2 regions of the Amycolatopsis sp. 195334CR genome follow, and region 2 is predicted to be linked to the other one. Evidence: predicted binding sites of a transcription regulator. Region 2 holds the regulator's gene; the other holds the start of a gene.

Region 1 (7,652 bases), 440 kb from region 2:
GAGCCAGCAGCGTGCCGACCCCGGCGATCAGGTGCGCCACCAGCACCACTTCGAACGGTGCGATGAAGAAGCCGATGACCAGCGGGATCTCGGTGAAGGAGATGGTCCACGAGATGCCGCTGCGGACGTCGACGTTGATGCCGAGCTGTTCGGCGAGCAGGAAGGCCAGCGCGAGCACCGGGGTGATCCACCAGAGCATCGCCGAGCCCTCGAAGGGCAGCCACCAGCTGACCACCGCGGCGGTGACCAGGCCGACGGTGAGCACCGTGGCGGTGTAGACGCGGAACCGGCGTTCGTCCACCGCCGCCTCGTCCGCGGCTGCCGAGGGCACCGGGCCGGCGGTAGCGGTTCTGCCGCCTGAGTCCGGCATGCAACCTCCTTACGGCCTGATCGCGAACGCGGGCTCACTGTACCCCGGAGGGGGTATTTGAGCCTCGTTCCGACCATTATGGGATCAGCTAAGGGTTAACTCCTAGCCAACCGCGTGGACCTGGGGGAACCACCGGGGTGAAACGCGAGTGGTATTCGGGTCCGGCGGCGCGGTGGGCCGGGTGTCTCTCTGAAGACGCCGGGGACTTGAATGTGTGACGTGGACCTCACAAATTTTTCCGCCATCGCCGACGAGCACGCAGCTCGGCTCAAGGCCATCGACCCGCTCCTGCCCGCGCCCGGCGACCTGCCGGAGGACACCGGCTCGGTGCTCACCGCCGAGGCGAACGGCTCGGCCGGCCTCGGCGTGCTCTCCTGCGAGAAGACCCCGGCCGACGCTCCCGGCGCGCAGTGGCGCGCGCTCGTCGAGCACCGGCTGGACCTGCGCTTGGCCGGTCCCGACCCGGGCACCGCGCTCGGCCTGCTGCTGGAGAAGTGGCAGGAGCGGCTGGCCGAGTCCGGCACCGCCCGCGGGGACTGGGAGACCGCCGCCGTGGTCATCCGCCCCAGCCGCGACTCGACCGGCGCCGGTGAACTGCTGCGGCACGGCTTCGCGCCGGTGCGCGTGGTCGCGGTCCGGCCCGCCGAACGCCACGGTCGCGGTCCTCGCCAGACGCCGGGCGTCGCCGTGCGCACGGCCACCCGCGGTGACCTCGCGAACGTGGTCGAACTGCTGCTGGAGCTCCAGCACTACGACGCGCAGTTCGGCGTCGCGACCGTGCGCGAGAGCACCGAACGCGCGCTGACCGCCGAGGTGGAGGAGGTGCTCGCGCACGACGAGCCGCCGCTGTGGATCGCCGAGGTGTACGGCAAGGCGCTCGGTGTCGCCCGCGTGCAGCTGCCGCCGTCCTCGGACTGGGCGAAGATTTACATCGACCAGACCGCCCGCCCGAAGATCGGCTACCTGACCTCGCTGAACGTCGCCGAGCAGGCCCGCAGCACGGGCGTCGGCACGGCGCTGGCCGCGCACGCGCACCAGGTCTTCGACACCGAGGGCGTGAGCCACGCGCTGCTGCACCACGCGCTGGCGAACCCGCGTTCGACGCCGTTCTGGTACGCGCAGGGTTACCGCCCGATGTGGACCTACTGGTACCGGCGGCCCGGGGTGCGATAGAACTGTTGAACGCAGTTCGCCTCACCGCCCGGAGATCCCGTTGACCGAGAGCACCGATTCCGCGCCCGAAGCCCCGGCCGGGGTGGACACCGAGAAGCCGTCGTCGGCCCGGGTCTACGACTGGTACCTCGGCGGCACGCAGAACTGGGCGGTGGACCGGGAGTTCGGCAAGCGGCTGGAAGAGCAGTGGCCGCACGTGAAGCCGGGCGCCAAGCACAACCGCGAGTTCATGAACCGCGCGGTGCGGGCGGCGCTGGACGCGGGCATCCGGCAGTTCCTCGACCTCGGGTCCGGCGTGCCGACCGCGGGCAACGTGCACGAGGTGATCCGCGAGGAGCTGGGCGAGGACGAGCGGGCGACGGTGGTCTACGTGGACTACGAGGCCGTGGCCACCGCGCACGCCACGCTCATCCTCGAACGGCAGGGCGCCACCGGCTGGGCCGGCCACGTCCAGGAGGACCTGCGCAACCCGAAGGCGATCTTCAACCACGAGACCACCCAGCGGCTGATCGACTTCGACCAGCCGGTCTGCCTGCTGATGATGGCCGTGCTGCACTTCGTCGGCCCCGACGACGACCCGGACGGCCTGGTGCGGACCTACCGCGACAAGCTGGCGCCGGGCAGCTGGCTGGCGCTGTCGCAGATGTCGGTCGGCGGCACCACCGGCGCCGAGGCCGACGGCGTGCGGAACTTCGCCGCGCAGTACCGGAACACGCAGAACCCGGTGTGGCTGCGCGACCGCGAGGAGATCGAGCACTGGATCGCGGACTGGACGCTGCTGGAGCCGGGCATCACGCACCTCCCCGACTGGCGCCCGGACCGGTCGCTGACCGCCCGCGAGGCCAAGGCGAGGCCGTTCGCCTGGTGCTTCGTCGCGGAGAAGCCGTAGGCGGATTTATTCCCCGGTGACGCTCGCTACGGGCGAACAGCCAGCGGAAACAAACCCGCGCTCCGGAAAGTTGAGCTGAGCAGACTCAACTGAGAAGGAGCATTCGATGACCGACACCCGGCTCCTGCCCGTACTCCCCCTCGACTCCGACGTGGTGCTGCCCGGCATGGTCGTGCCGTTCGACCTGACCGAAGCCGAGACGCGCGCCGCGGTGGAGTCCGCGCAGGCCAAGCCCCAGGGTCCGACCGGACCCGGCATCCGGACCGCCCCCAAGGCGGAGGTGCTGATCGTGCCGCGCGTGGACGGTGAGTACGCCGAAATGGGCACGGTCGCCACCGTCGAGCGCATCGGCCGGATCCCCGGCGGCAACGCCGTCGTGGTCCTGCGCGGTGTCCGGCGGGCCCACGTGGGCGCGACCGGCGACGGGCCGGGCGCCGCCCGCTGGGTCCACGCCGAGATCGCCACCGAACTGCCCGCCGGTGAGCAGGGCAAGCAGCTCGCCGGTGAGTACAAGGCCGTGGTGCTGTCCATGCTCCAGCAGCGCGGCGTCTGGCAGATGCTGGACGCGGTGCAGGAGCTGGAGGACCCGTCGGCGCTGGCGGACCTGGCGGGCAACGCGCCCTACCTGGACACCGAGCAGAAGCTCGAACTGCTGCGCACGCTCGACGTCACCACGCGCCTGGAAAAGGCGCTGGAGTGGACCCGCGAGCACCTCGCCGAGCTGGAAGTGACCGACACGATCCGCAAGGACGTGGCCGAGGGCATGGAGAAGCAGCAGAAGGAGTTCCTGCTGCGCCGCCAGCTGGAGGCGATCCGCAAGGAACTCGGCGAGCTGGACGGCAGCGGCGAGGACGACGACTACCGCTCCCGCGTGGAGGCGGCCGAACTGCCCGAGCACGTGCGGAAGGCCGCGCTGGCCGAGGTCGACAAGCTGGAGCGCACCTCCGAGCAGTCGCCGGAGGGCGGCTGGATCCGCACCTGGCTGGACACGGTGCTGGAGATGCCGTGGAACACCACCACCGAGGACGCCTACGACATCGCGGGCGCCCGGGAGATCCTCGACACCGATCACGCCGGCCTGGACGACGTGAAGGAACGCATCATCGAGTACCTGGCCGTGCGCAAGCGCCGGGTGGACAGCGGTGCGGTCGTCGGCGGACGGCGGTCCGGCGCGGTGCTGGCGCTCGCCGGTCCTCCCGGGGTCGGCAAGACCTCGCTGGGTGAGTCGATCGCGAAGGCGATGGGCCGCAAGTTCGTCCGGGTGGCGCTCGGCGGCATCCGGGACGAGGCGGAGATCCGCGGGCACCGGCGCACCTACGTCGGCGCGCTGCCCGGCCGGGTGGTGCGGGCGATCAAGGAAGCCGGCTCGATGAACCCGGTGGTGCTGCTCGACGAGATCGACAAGGTGGGCGCCGACTACCGCGGCGACCCGACCGCGGCGCTGCTGGAGGTGCTGGACCCGGAGCAGAACCACACCTTCCGCGACCACTACCTCGAGGTCGAGCTGGACCTGTCGGACGTGGTGTTCCTGGCCACGGCCAACGCGCTGGAGACCATTCCCGGCCCGCTGCTGGACCGGATGGAGCTGGTCACCCTCGACGGCTACACCGAGCACGAGAAGGTCACCATCGGCCGCGACCACCTGCTGCCGCGTGAGCTGGAGCGGGCCGGGCTGGCCGCGGGCGACGTGACGCTGACCGACGCGGCGCTCAGCCGGATCGCCGCCGAGTACACCCGGGAAGCGGGTGTCCGCGCGGCGAACCGGACGATCGCGAAGGTGCTGCGCAAGATCACCACGAAGGTGGCGCTGGGCGAGGTCGAGCTGCCGGTCGCGGTGGACGCCGCCGACCTGGACACCTATCTCGGGCGGCCGCGGCACCTGCCGGAGTCCTCGCTGCCCGCGTCCACCCAGCGCACCTCGATCCCCGGGGTGGCGACCGGGCTGGCGGTGACCGGGGCCGGTGGTGACGTGCTCTACGTGGAGGCGTCGCTGTCGGACAAGGAAACCGGCGGCACCGGGCTGTCGCTGACCGGGCAGCTGGGCGACGTGATGAAGGAGTCGGCGCAGATCGCGCTGTCCTACCTGCGGTCGCGGGGTGCCGAGCTGGAACTGCCGGTCGGTGACCTGGCCGAACGCGGGATCCACATCCACGTGCCCGCCGGGGCGGTGCCCAAGGACGGGCCGTCGGCCGGGGTCACCATGACCACCGCGCTGGCGTCGCTGCTGTCGGGCCGGGTGGTCCGGGCGGACGTGGCGATGACCGGTGAGGTTTCGCTGACCGGGCGCGTGCTGCCGATCGGCGGGGTGAAGCAGAAGCTGCTCGCCGCGCACCGGGCCGGGATGAAGACGGTGATCATCCCGCAGCGCAACGAGCCGGACCTCGACGACGTGCCCGCCGAGGTGCTCGCCGAACTGGACGTGCACCCGGTGGCCTCGGTGCGGGAGGTGCTGGCGCTGGCGCTGACCCCGGCGGCGGCACCGGTCACCCAGGCCGCCTGAGCCAGTCGGGAGGGTGCGGGGACCCGCGCGGCCCCCGCACTCACCTGCGGTCACGCTGGTCTCCCGAGTGCAGGTCGCCGACGAAGCGGCCCCGCCCGCCGGTCATCTCCGACACGGAGAGCATGCGGGTGGGGCGGTCGTCGGCTTCCTCTTCCTCCTCGGCGTCCTCGTCCTTGTTCCGGTTCTTCAGCCGCTTGACCACGAAGACCACCACGGCCAGCACGACCAGGCCGATGACCACCTTCTGGAAGATGCCCGCGTACTCCTCCATCACGTGCCAGTTGGCGCCGAGGATGTAGCCGGCCACCACGAAGATGGTGTTCCAGATCAGGCTGCCCAGGGTGGTCAGCGAGAGGAACTTCCAGACCGGCATCTTCTCGATCCCGGCCGGTAGCGAGATCATGCTGCGGAACAGCGGGATCATCCGGCCGAAGAAGACCGCCTTGGTGCCGTGCTTGGCGAACCACTGCTCGGTCTTGTCGAAGTCGGAGCCCTTGACCAGCGGGACCTTGCAGATCAGCGCGCGGCAGCGGTCGCGGCCGAGCAGCGCGCCCAGGTAGTAGACGATCACCGCGCCGGCGACCGAGCCGAGTGTGGTCCAGATCAGCGCCTCGGCCAGGCTGAACGTGCCCTGGCTGGCGGAGAAACCGGCCAGCGGGAGCACCAATTCGCTGGGGATCGGCGGGAAGAGGTTGTCGAGGCCGACGATCACGGCCGCGCCCACCCCTCCGAGCGTGTCCATCAGACTCACCGCCCAACCGGCGAGCCCTCCCATCTCCGGGGCTTGCTGGGCGAGTTGCGTGATCATCGGCGGCCTTTCATGGTCGTCTGCACCTGCCAACGAAGCTACGAACCGCTTGAGTTCCGGACCATGCGGTGAGGCGTCCCATATCCACCCGAGTACCCCAGGGCGAACCTGCGGGAAACCGCAGTTCGCCCGGGTCACCAGCCGATTAGCCTCACCAGGGTGGACATGAGATGGGCACGCACCGCCAGGCGGGGTACCGCCGGGCTGCTGCTCGGCGCGCTCACCTCGTTCGCCGAAATGATCTACCTGTTCTTCGGCACCTTGGCACTCGCGCTGCCGCCCGCGCGTGCCGGGGTCTACCGCGGGGCGCGGGCGCTGGCCGAGGTCGAGCGGCGTCGCCTGGCCCGGTGGTTCGCCGCGGAGAACGGCGACGACTACACCGGCGACCGTGCGGTGCTCTACCTGGCGCTGCGCTGCCTCACCGGCGCGGTCGGCTTCTCGGTCTTCATGCTGATCTTCTACGGCAGCACGTCGGTGGCGATCATGATCGGCCAGGTCTTCACCGGTGGCCGCGTCGGCGGCGGGGACGAGCCCGCCGACTGGTACGACGGGATCACCATCGTGGTGCTCGGCCTGCTGCTCGCCTTCCTCGCCGTGCAGGGGCTGATCGGGGTGGCCAAGGTGGACCTGCTGCTGGCCGGCCGGTTCTTCGGGCCGAGCAAGCAGGAACAGTTGCGCCGCCGGGTGTCCGAGCTGTCGATCAGCCGGGCCGAGGTGGTCGAGGCGGTCAACGACGAACGCCGCCGCATCGAACGCGATCTGCACGACGGGGTGCAGCAGCGGCTGGTGGCGCTCGGCATGCTGCTCGGGCGCGCCCGCCGCGCCGGGGATGCCGCGCACGCGGCGGACCTCGTGCGCCAGGCACACGAGGAATCCCAGCAGGCCCTTCGTGACCTGCGGGAAGTGACCTGGCGGGTGTACCCGACCGCGCTCGACGACGGCGGGTTGCACCCGGCGCTGGAGGCCGTCGCGGAAAGCGCGGGCGTGCCGGTCCACCTCGACTTCCGGCTCGCTTCGCGGCCGCCGCCGGCGCTGGAGACGGTCGCCTACTTCGTGGTGTCCGAGGCGGTCACCAACGCGATGAAGCACGCGTCGGCCACCCGGATCGACGTGTCGGTGCGGCGGACCGGCACCATGATCGTCGTGCGGATCAGCGATGACGGCGTCGGCGGGGCGCGCCAGGGCGGTGGGCTCTCCGGCCTCGCGCGCCGGGTCGCCGCCGCGGATGGGGAGTTCACTGTAGACAGTCCGGTCGGCGGTCCGACCACGATCACCGCGGCACTGCCGTGCGCGTAGTGCTCGCCGAGGACAGCACCCTGCTGCGGGAAGGGCTGGTCCGGCTGCTCGCCGAGGAGGGGCACGAGGTGCTGGCCGCGGTCGGGGACGCCGACGCGCTGCTGTCCGCCACCGCCGCCCACCGCCCGGACGTGATCGTCACCGACGTCCGGATGCCACCGTCGCACACCGACGAAGGCCTGCGCGCGGCGCTGGAGATCCGCTCGCGGTTCCCGGAAACCGGCGTTCTCGTGCTGTCCCAGTACGTCGAAAAGCGTTACGCCACCGAACTGATCACCGACGACGGTGGCCGGGTCGGTTACCTGCTCAAGGATCGTGTGGCGCAGGTGGGCGAGTTCCTGGACGCGCTCGCCAGGGTCGGTGCGGGCGGCGCCGCCTTCGACCCCGAGGTGGTGCGGCGACTGCTCGCCAGGACCACGCACACCGATCCGCTCGGCAAGCTGACCGCGCGCGAACGCAAGGTGCTCGACCTGATGGCGCAGGGGCACACGAACGTGGGAATCGCCGGTCAGCTCTACGTCTCGCTGAGCGCGGTGGAAAAGCACGCCAACGCGATTTTCGACAAGCTGGACCTCTCGCGCACCAGCGGGTACAGCCGCCGGGTGCTCGCGGTGCT
Region 2 (7,652 bases):
GCCACTTCGTCCGAAGTGGACGGTCCGACGGTGACCCTGGTGATGCGCCGGGGCTACCGCTTCGGCGACCGGGTGCTGCGGGCGGCGCTGGTCGGCGTGACCGACCACGAGCCAGGCGAGGCACCGGCACCGCCGGTGGCCGAGGTGGAGCCCGAACTGGACGCCACCCAGTCCGGTGAGCTGCCCCTTGATGAGAACAGTCGCTAGCGAAGAACCGGAGGGAGGAGACGCCCGATGAGTGCTCGGGAGTGGATCGGCAAGGACTTCTACCGTGAGTTGGGCGTCTCCTCCGACGCCTCCGCGGACGAGATCAAGAAGGCCTACCGCAAGCTGGCCAAGGAGAACCACCCGGACGCCAACTCCGGCAACGCCGAAGCCGAGAAGAAGTTCAAGGCGGTGTCCGAGGCGTACGGGGTGTTGTCCGACAGCGCCAAGCGCAAGGAGTACGACGAGGCGAGGCGCCTTTTCGGGTCGGGCGGCCCCGGGGGTTTCGGGTTTCCCGGAGGCGGAGCCGGTGGCACCGACTTCGGCGATATCTTCGGAAACGCCGCCGGACAAGGCGGGGGCTTCGGTGGCCTCGGTGACATCCTCGGCGGGCTGTTCGGCCGCCGCGGGGCCGCCGGTGCCACGGCGAACCGCGCGCAGCGCGGCGCCGACGTGGAAACGGATGTCCGGATCGACTTCGTCGAGGCGGTCAAGGGCGCGACCCTGCCGCTGCGCCTGTCCAGCCCGGCGACCTGCGGCACCTGTGGTGGCAACGGCGCCAAGCCGGGCACCACGCCGCGGACCTGCGCCAGCTGTGGTGGGTCGGGGCTGGTCAGCCGGAGCCAGGGGGCGTTCGCCTTCTCGGAGCCGTGCCGGGACTGCCGTGGCCGCGGCACCATCATCGACGACCCGTGCGGCGAGTGCGGTGGCGAGGGCATCAGCACCCGCACCCGCACGCTGACCGTCCGGATCCCCGCCGGGGTGGACGACGACCAGCGCATCCGGCTGGCCGGTCAGGGCGAACCGGGCCGGGGCGGCGCGCAACCGGGCGATCTGTACGTCCGGGTGCACGTGGCGCCGCACGCGGTGTTCGGCCGATCGGGCAATGATCTGACCATCACCGTGCCGGTGAGCTTCACCGAACTGGCGCTGGGTGGCACGATCACGGTGCCGACGCTCGACGGCAAGGTCTCGGTCAAGGTGCCCCCGGGCACCGCGAGCGGGCGGGTGCTGCGGGTGCGCGGCAAGGGCATCACCAAGCGCGACGGCACCCAGGGCGATCTGCTGGTCACCCTGCAGGTGGCGGTCCCGGCCCGGTTGGACGACCAGGCACGGGCGGCACTGGAGAGTTACGCGGAAGCCTCCGCGCAGCACGACCCGCGTCCGGAGATCACCGCGCTGATCAGGGAACGGAGCTGAGCTGACGATGTTCGGTTCTTCGCTGCCGGGCGGCGTGCCGCAGGACGAGGACACCCCGGTATTCGTCATCTCCGTGGCGGCGCAGCTCTCCGGGCTGCACGCGCAAACCCTCCGGTCGTACGACCGGCAGGGGCTGGTCTCCCCCGGCCGCACGGCCGGGGGTGGCCGGCGGTACTCGATGCGGGACATCGCGCTGCTGCGCGAGGTCCAGCGGCTGTCCCAGGAGGCGGGGGTCAACCTCGCCGGGATCAAGCGGATCATCGAGCTCGAGAACCAGGTGGACGCGCTGCGTTCCCGGGTGAGCGAGCTGACGGAGGAACTGGCGGCCGCCTACGCCGCCGCCGAGCAGGCCGCGGCCGCGGTGCACGCGTCGTACCGCAAGGACCTCGTCCCCATGCGCAACCAGACGGCCCTGGTGGTGTGGCGGCCCAACCCGCCACGGCCCCGCCGCTGATTTCCTGGCGAAGACCAGGCCTCAGAACCCGGCGGTGGTGGCGACCCGATCCCCCGGGGTCGCCGCCGCCGTCGCTGGACGACGACGTGACTGTCCTCAGTCGACGGTGAACTGGTCGTACTTGATCCGCTCGGCCGGGGTTCCCTCTTCCATCAACCGCATCATGGTGGCGCGGATCATCGTGGGCGAGCCCGAAACCAGCACATCCGTCTTCGGCCACGGGCCGCGTCTGAGCACGGCTTCGACGAGCGTGCCCTGCTCGCCGCCCTTGACCTCGCCTTCCTCCACCACCGGCACCACGGTCAACCACGGGTTGGTCGCGGCCAGCATCTTCAGCGTGGGCAGGTCGTAGAGGTCCTCCGGGGTCCGGCCGCCGAAGAACAGGTGGACCGCCGGATTCTGCTTCCACCGCGCCAGATCGTCGGCGATCGCGCGCAGCGGGGCCAGGCCGGTGCCGCCGGCGATCAGCAGGAGCTTCCGCTTGTCGGCCTGCCGCACGGCGAGCGTGCCCAGCGCCGGGCCGATGCGCCATTCGTCGCCGATCCTGGTGTGGTGCACCATCGACCGGCTCACCCAGCCCCCGTCCACCGCGCGCACGTGGAACTCCAGCACGCCGTCGGTGCGCGGCGCGGTGGCCGGGGAGAAGTACCGCCACATGCGCGGCCGCTGCGGGACCTGCACGCTCAGGTACTGGCCCGCCCGGAACGGCACCGGGTGCTTCGGCACCACCCGGATCACCGCCACGCTCGAGTTCGGCTTGCGGTGGTCGATCACCCTGGCCGGCCACCACGCCGGGCCCTTCTCGGCATCGGCGGCTTCCCGCATGGCTTTCGCGATGATCCCGTAGGCATCGGTCCAGGCGCGTTCGACCTCCGCGGTCCAGTCGTCCTTCAGGTACTTCTTCAACGCGGCCAGCAACGCCACCCCAACCGCGTCGTAGTGGTGCGCGACCACGTCGAACTTGCGGTGGTCGCGGCCGAGCTGGTGCAGGAACGGCACCAGTTCGTCGGGCTGGTCGACCAGCCCGACCACGTGCACCAGTGCCCGCAGCAGCCGATCCCGCTGGGTGTTCATGTTGGCCGGGAAAAGGGCTCTCGTCGCCGGGGAAACGGTGAACAGCACACCGTAGAAGAACTGCGCGAGTTCGGCGGCCCTCGGTTCGATCTTCGCAAAGGAATCTCTGATCAGCTTTGTGGTCCGGTTGGTTTTGCTCCAGTTCGCCGGAATGGTCACGGGCAACGGGTCGGGAAACATGGCGTGGACACCCATCAGTGCGACGAATTCTCCAATCGATTCGAACGCGGCGTGATCTTCCAACACTCCCGTTTCCCCGACGGGGCAGGGACTCTACGACGCCAGTCGCTCGGCGGCGCCGGATCGCCACGCTTTCAGCTCGAATGGAGCAATGTGGATACTCGGTGTCGAACGGGGGTATTCACTGCGTGCCGCCGCCGTTCGGGTGCTTTTTCGGCGAACACATGTTTTTCTGGCTATTCGCCGTGAAAGCATCAGTCGATGGTGAACGGGTCGTACTTGATCTGGTCGAGCGCGGTGCCCGCGACCAGCATGCGCGAAACCGTGGCCCGGATCATCTGCGGTGAACCGGAGACCAGGACGTCGTGCTTCGGCCAGGCGCCGTACTTGGTCACCACCTCGGCCAGCGTGCCCTGCTCGAACCCGGGCAGCCCGGGGTTGTTCTCCACCACCGGGACCACGGTCAGCCAGGGGTTCACCGCCGCCAGCGAGCGCAGCTCCTCCAGGTCGTACAGGTCGTCGCGGTCGCGGCCGCCGTAGAACAGCTTCACCTTGGGGTTCTCGCCCCACTGCGCGAGCTCGTCGAGCATCGCGCGCAGCGGCGCCACCCCGGTGCCGCCGGCGATCATCAGCACGTCCCGGCCGGACTCGCGGTCGACGGCCAGCCGCCCGAGCGGCGGGCCGAGGCGCCAGCGGTCGCCACGCGCGGTGTGGCCGACGATGGCGCGGGAGACCCAGCCGCCCTCGACCGCGCGGATGTGGAACTCGATCGAGCCGTCCTCGCGGGGCGCGTTCGCCGGGGAGAGGTACCGCCACAGCCGCGGGCGCTGCGGCACCTCCACGCTCAGGTACTGGCCTGCCTGGTACGGCACCGGCTGCTCCGGCTCCACCAGCACCAGCGCGAGGTCCCAGGTGAGCCGGCGGTGCTCGGCGACGGTGGCGGTCCACGAACCGGGGTGCCGGTCGGCCGCGGCGGCCTCCTGCATCGCCCGCGCGATGATGGTGAACGCCTCGGCCCAGGCGCGCTCCACTTCGGGCGTCCACTCCGGACCGAGGTTCGTCTTCAGCGCGGCGAGCAGCGCGGTGCCGACCGCCTCGTAGTGGTTCGGGATGACGCCGAACTTGCGGTGGTCGCGGCCGAGCTGGCGCAGGAACGGCACCAGGTCGTCGGGCCGGTCGACCATCTGCACGATGTGCACCAGCGCGCGCACCAGCCTGCCCCGCTGGACCTCCATGTTGATCGGGAAGAAGTCCCTGGTGGCCGGCGCGAGGGTGAACAGCATGCCGTAGAAGAACTGGGAGATCTCCGGCGTGTACGGCTCGGCCTTCGTCCAGGTGTCACGAATCAGCCGCACCATCGCCGCGACGGCGGGCGGGGTCTCCCTCGTGGTGGAGGTCCTGGGTACTGGGCTGACCGGTTCTGCTGTCATCGTCGGCTGGTATCGGCTCCTCGTCCGGTTGCGCGGCGTGTTCGGCGGGGTGCCCCGCACGCCGATTGTGGCCTGGATTATTCATTAATGCGCGTAGCTCTGGGTTCCGCCGACCGGGGCAGGCCAGCGGCCTGAACCAGGGGTTGTGGTGTAGGGAATATTCCCCCTTTCGGAATAAGTCGATCGAGGTAAGCGGTCCAGTGGTTCATCTCGGAGGGTAGTCGTACTGGCCGGAAACCCCGGCTACGTTGCTCCGGACGGGTCAATCTAGGTACGTCTGCCGTGTGATGGATCACTGGTAAACTAGTTGCAACATACAACTAGTAACCCCCGGATTTTTTCACCGATCGGGGCAACGGGGAGGCTGGACCCATGGGTCCGACGGACGACGCCGCACTGGAGCTGGTGCGGCAACTCAAAGTGAACGCGCAGTTGCAGCAGGCGTGGACGACGCACCTGTGGCAGGCGCAGAACGGCCTCCACCCCGCCTCCGCCTGGCTGCTCGCCGAACTCGCCCAGCTCGGCGAGTCGCGCCCGTCCGAACTGGCCAAGCGGCGGATGGTGGACGTCTCGGTGGTCAGCCGCCAGGTGGCGCAGCTGACCGCGGCCGGGTTGATCGAGCGACGCCCGGCGCCCGAGGACGGCCGGGCGGCGCTGATCCGGGTGTCCGAACGCGGTGAGCAGGAGCTGGTCCGCTGGCGGCGGCAGTACACCGACTTCCTCACCGACGCGCTCTCCGGCTGGGACCCGGGCGAGCTCGACGCGCTCACCGAACGGCTGAAAGCGGCCAACGAGAGCCTTCGCACCACCCTCGACCGACGGTCGGGACCGCGCTGACCTGCGGTTTCGGCGAATTCAGAGTTGAGCGGAACAGACTCAACTTTCCTGACGTTGAGCATGTCGAGGACTTTTCCGGAAGGCTGGCGTCAAGCGACGCACGACATGAGGTGAGGGATGGACGCTTTCAACCCGACCACGAAGACCCAGCAGGCGATCTCGTCGGCTGCCCAGGCGGCCACCGTCGCGGGCAACCCCGACATCGCGCCCGCCCACCTGCTCGGCGCGCTGCTGGCCCAGGGCGAGGGGCTCGCCGGGCCGCTGCTGACCGCGGTCGGGGCGGACCCGGAGCAGGTGCACAAGGAACTCGAGCCGATCACCCAGGCGCTGCCGTCCGCGGTCGGCGCCACGGTCTCGCAGCCGCAGTTCGACACGCACGCGGTCAAGTCGATCACCAGCGCGCAGAAGCTGGCCACCGAGCTCGGTGACGAGTACGTCTCCACCGAGCACCTGATGGTCGGCCTCGCCGCCGAGGGCGGTCAGGTGGCCGACCTGCTCAAGCGCCACGGCGCCACGCCGGAGGCGCTGCGCGAGGCGTTCACCGCGGTCCGCGGCTCGGCCCGGATCACCAGCCCCGACCCCGAGGGCACGTTCAAGGCGCTGGAGAAGTACGGCGTCGACCTGACCGCGCGCGCCCGCGCGGGTGAGCTGGACCCGGTGATCGGCCGCGACACCGAGATCCGCCGGGTGGTGCAGGTGCTCTCGCGCCGGACCAAGAACAACCCGGTGCTGATCGGCGAGCCCGGCGTCGGCAAGACCGCCATCGTGGAGGGGCTGGCCCAGCGCATCATCGCCGGTGACGTGCCCGAATCGCTGCGCGGCAAGCGCGTGGTCGCGCTCGACCTCGGCTCGATGGTGGCCGGCGCGAAGTTCCGCGGTGAGTTCGAGGAGCGGCTGAAGGCGGTGCTCAAGGAGATCACCGACTCGGCCGGTCAGGTGGTCACCTTCATCGACGAGCTGCACACCATCGTCGGCGCCGGGGCCACCGGCGAGGGCGCGATGGACGCGGGCAACATGATCAAGCCCATGCTCGCCCGCGGTGAGCTGCGCATGGTCGGTGCCACCACGCTCGACGAGTACCGCCAGCACATCGAGAAGGACGCCGCGCTGGAGCGCCGGTTCCAGCAGGTGCTGGTCGGCGAGCCGTCCACCGAGGACACCATCGGCATCCTGCGCGGGCTCAAGGAGCGCTACGAGGTGCACCACGGCGTCCGCATCACCGACGGCGCGCTGGTCGCCGCGGCCACCCTGTCCGACCGCTACATCACCGCCCGGTTCCTCCCGGACAAGGCGATCGACCTGGTCGACGAGGCGGCCTCGCGGCTGCGCATGGAGATCGACTCGCGGCCGGTGGAGATCGACGAGGTCGAGCGCGGGGTGCGCCGGATGGAGATCGAGGAGATGGCGCTGTCCAAAGAGGACGACGCCGCCTCGAAGCAGCGCCTGGCCGCGCTGCGCGCCGAACTGGCCGAGAAGCGCGAGGAACTGAGCGCGCTGACCGCGCGCTGGCAGAACGAGAAGGGCTCGATCGAGCGCGTCCGCGACCTCAAGGAGCAGCTGGAGCAGCTGCGCGGCGAGTCGGAGCGGGCCGAGCGCGACGGCGACCTCGGCCGGGCCGCGGAGCTGCGCTACGGCAAGATCCCCGCGCTGGAGAAGGAACTGGACGCCGCCACCGCCACCGAGAAGGCGGTGCAGGCCGAGGTGATGCTCAAGGAGGAGGTCGGCGCCGACGACGTCGCGGACGTGGTCAGCGCGTGGACCGGCATCCCGGCGGGCAGGCTGCTCGAAGGCGAGACCGGCAAGTTGCTCCGGATGGAGGAGGAGCTGGGCAGGCGGGTGATCGGCCAGGAAGAGGCGGTCAAGGTCGTCTCGGACGCGGTGCGCCGCACGCGCGCCGGGGTGGCCGACCCGGACCGCCCGACCGGCTCGTTCCTGTTCCTCGGCCCGACCGGGGTCGGCAAGACCGAGCTGGCGAAGGCGCTGGCGGAGTTCCTGTTCGACGACGAGCGCGCGATGCTGCGGATCGACATGAGCGAGTACGCCGAGAAGCACTCGGTGGCCAGGCTGGTCGGCGCGCCGCCCGGGTACGTCGGCTACGACCAGGGCGGGCAGCTGACCGAGTCGGTGCGGCGGCGGCCGTACAGCGTGGTGCTGCTCGACGAGGTGGAGAAGGCGCACCCGGACGTCTTCGACGTGCTGCTGCAGGTGCTCGACGACGGCAGGCTGACCGACGGCCAGGGCCGGACGGTCGACTTCCGCAACACCATCCTGGT

Evidence for each region. Region 2 encodes HspR, which represses chaperone genes until heat shock. Its sites were predicted from a motif close to ANNTTGAGTNNNNNNNACTCAANNT; they were not measured.
Region 1: a site for HspR is predicted at 2,500-2,524, ahead of lon (endopeptidase La). Genes of this name have one in related genera too.

Annotation. Positions count from the first base shown of each region.
Region 1 covers NZ_JAFJMJ010000001.1:3,101,427-3,109,078, reverse strand. The annotation lists gene JYK18_RS15275 (bifunctional diguanylate cyclase/phosphodiesterase) at 1-370, opposite strand, end outside; gene JYK18_RS15270 (GNAT family N-acetyltransferase) at 590-1,543, shown strand; gene JYK18_RS15265 (SAM-dependent methyltransferase) at 1,584-2,432, shown strand; gene lon (endopeptidase La) at 2,539-4,932, shown strand; partial or broken gene JYK18_RS15255 (DedA family protein) at 5,111-5,740, opposite strand; gene JYK18_RS15250 (histidine kinase) at 5,906-7,036, shown strand; gene JYK18_RS15245 (response regulator transcription factor) at 7,027-7,652, shown strand, end outside.
Region 2 covers NZ_JAFJMJ010000001.1:2,656,518-2,664,169, forward strand. The annotation lists gene grpE (nucleotide exchange factor GrpE) at 1-207, shown strand, start outside; gene dnaJ (molecular chaperone DnaJ) at 235-1,404, shown strand; gene JYK18_RS12930 (heat shock protein transcriptional repressor HspR) at 1,412-1,858, shown strand; gene JYK18_RS12935 (globin domain-containing protein) at 1,955-3,091, opposite strand; gene JYK18_RS12940 (globin domain-containing protein) at 3,367-4,542, opposite strand; gene JYK18_RS12945 (MarR family winged helix-turn-helix transcriptional regulator) at 4,915-5,379, shown strand; gene clpB (ATP-dependent chaperone ClpB) at 5,497-7,652, shown strand, end outside.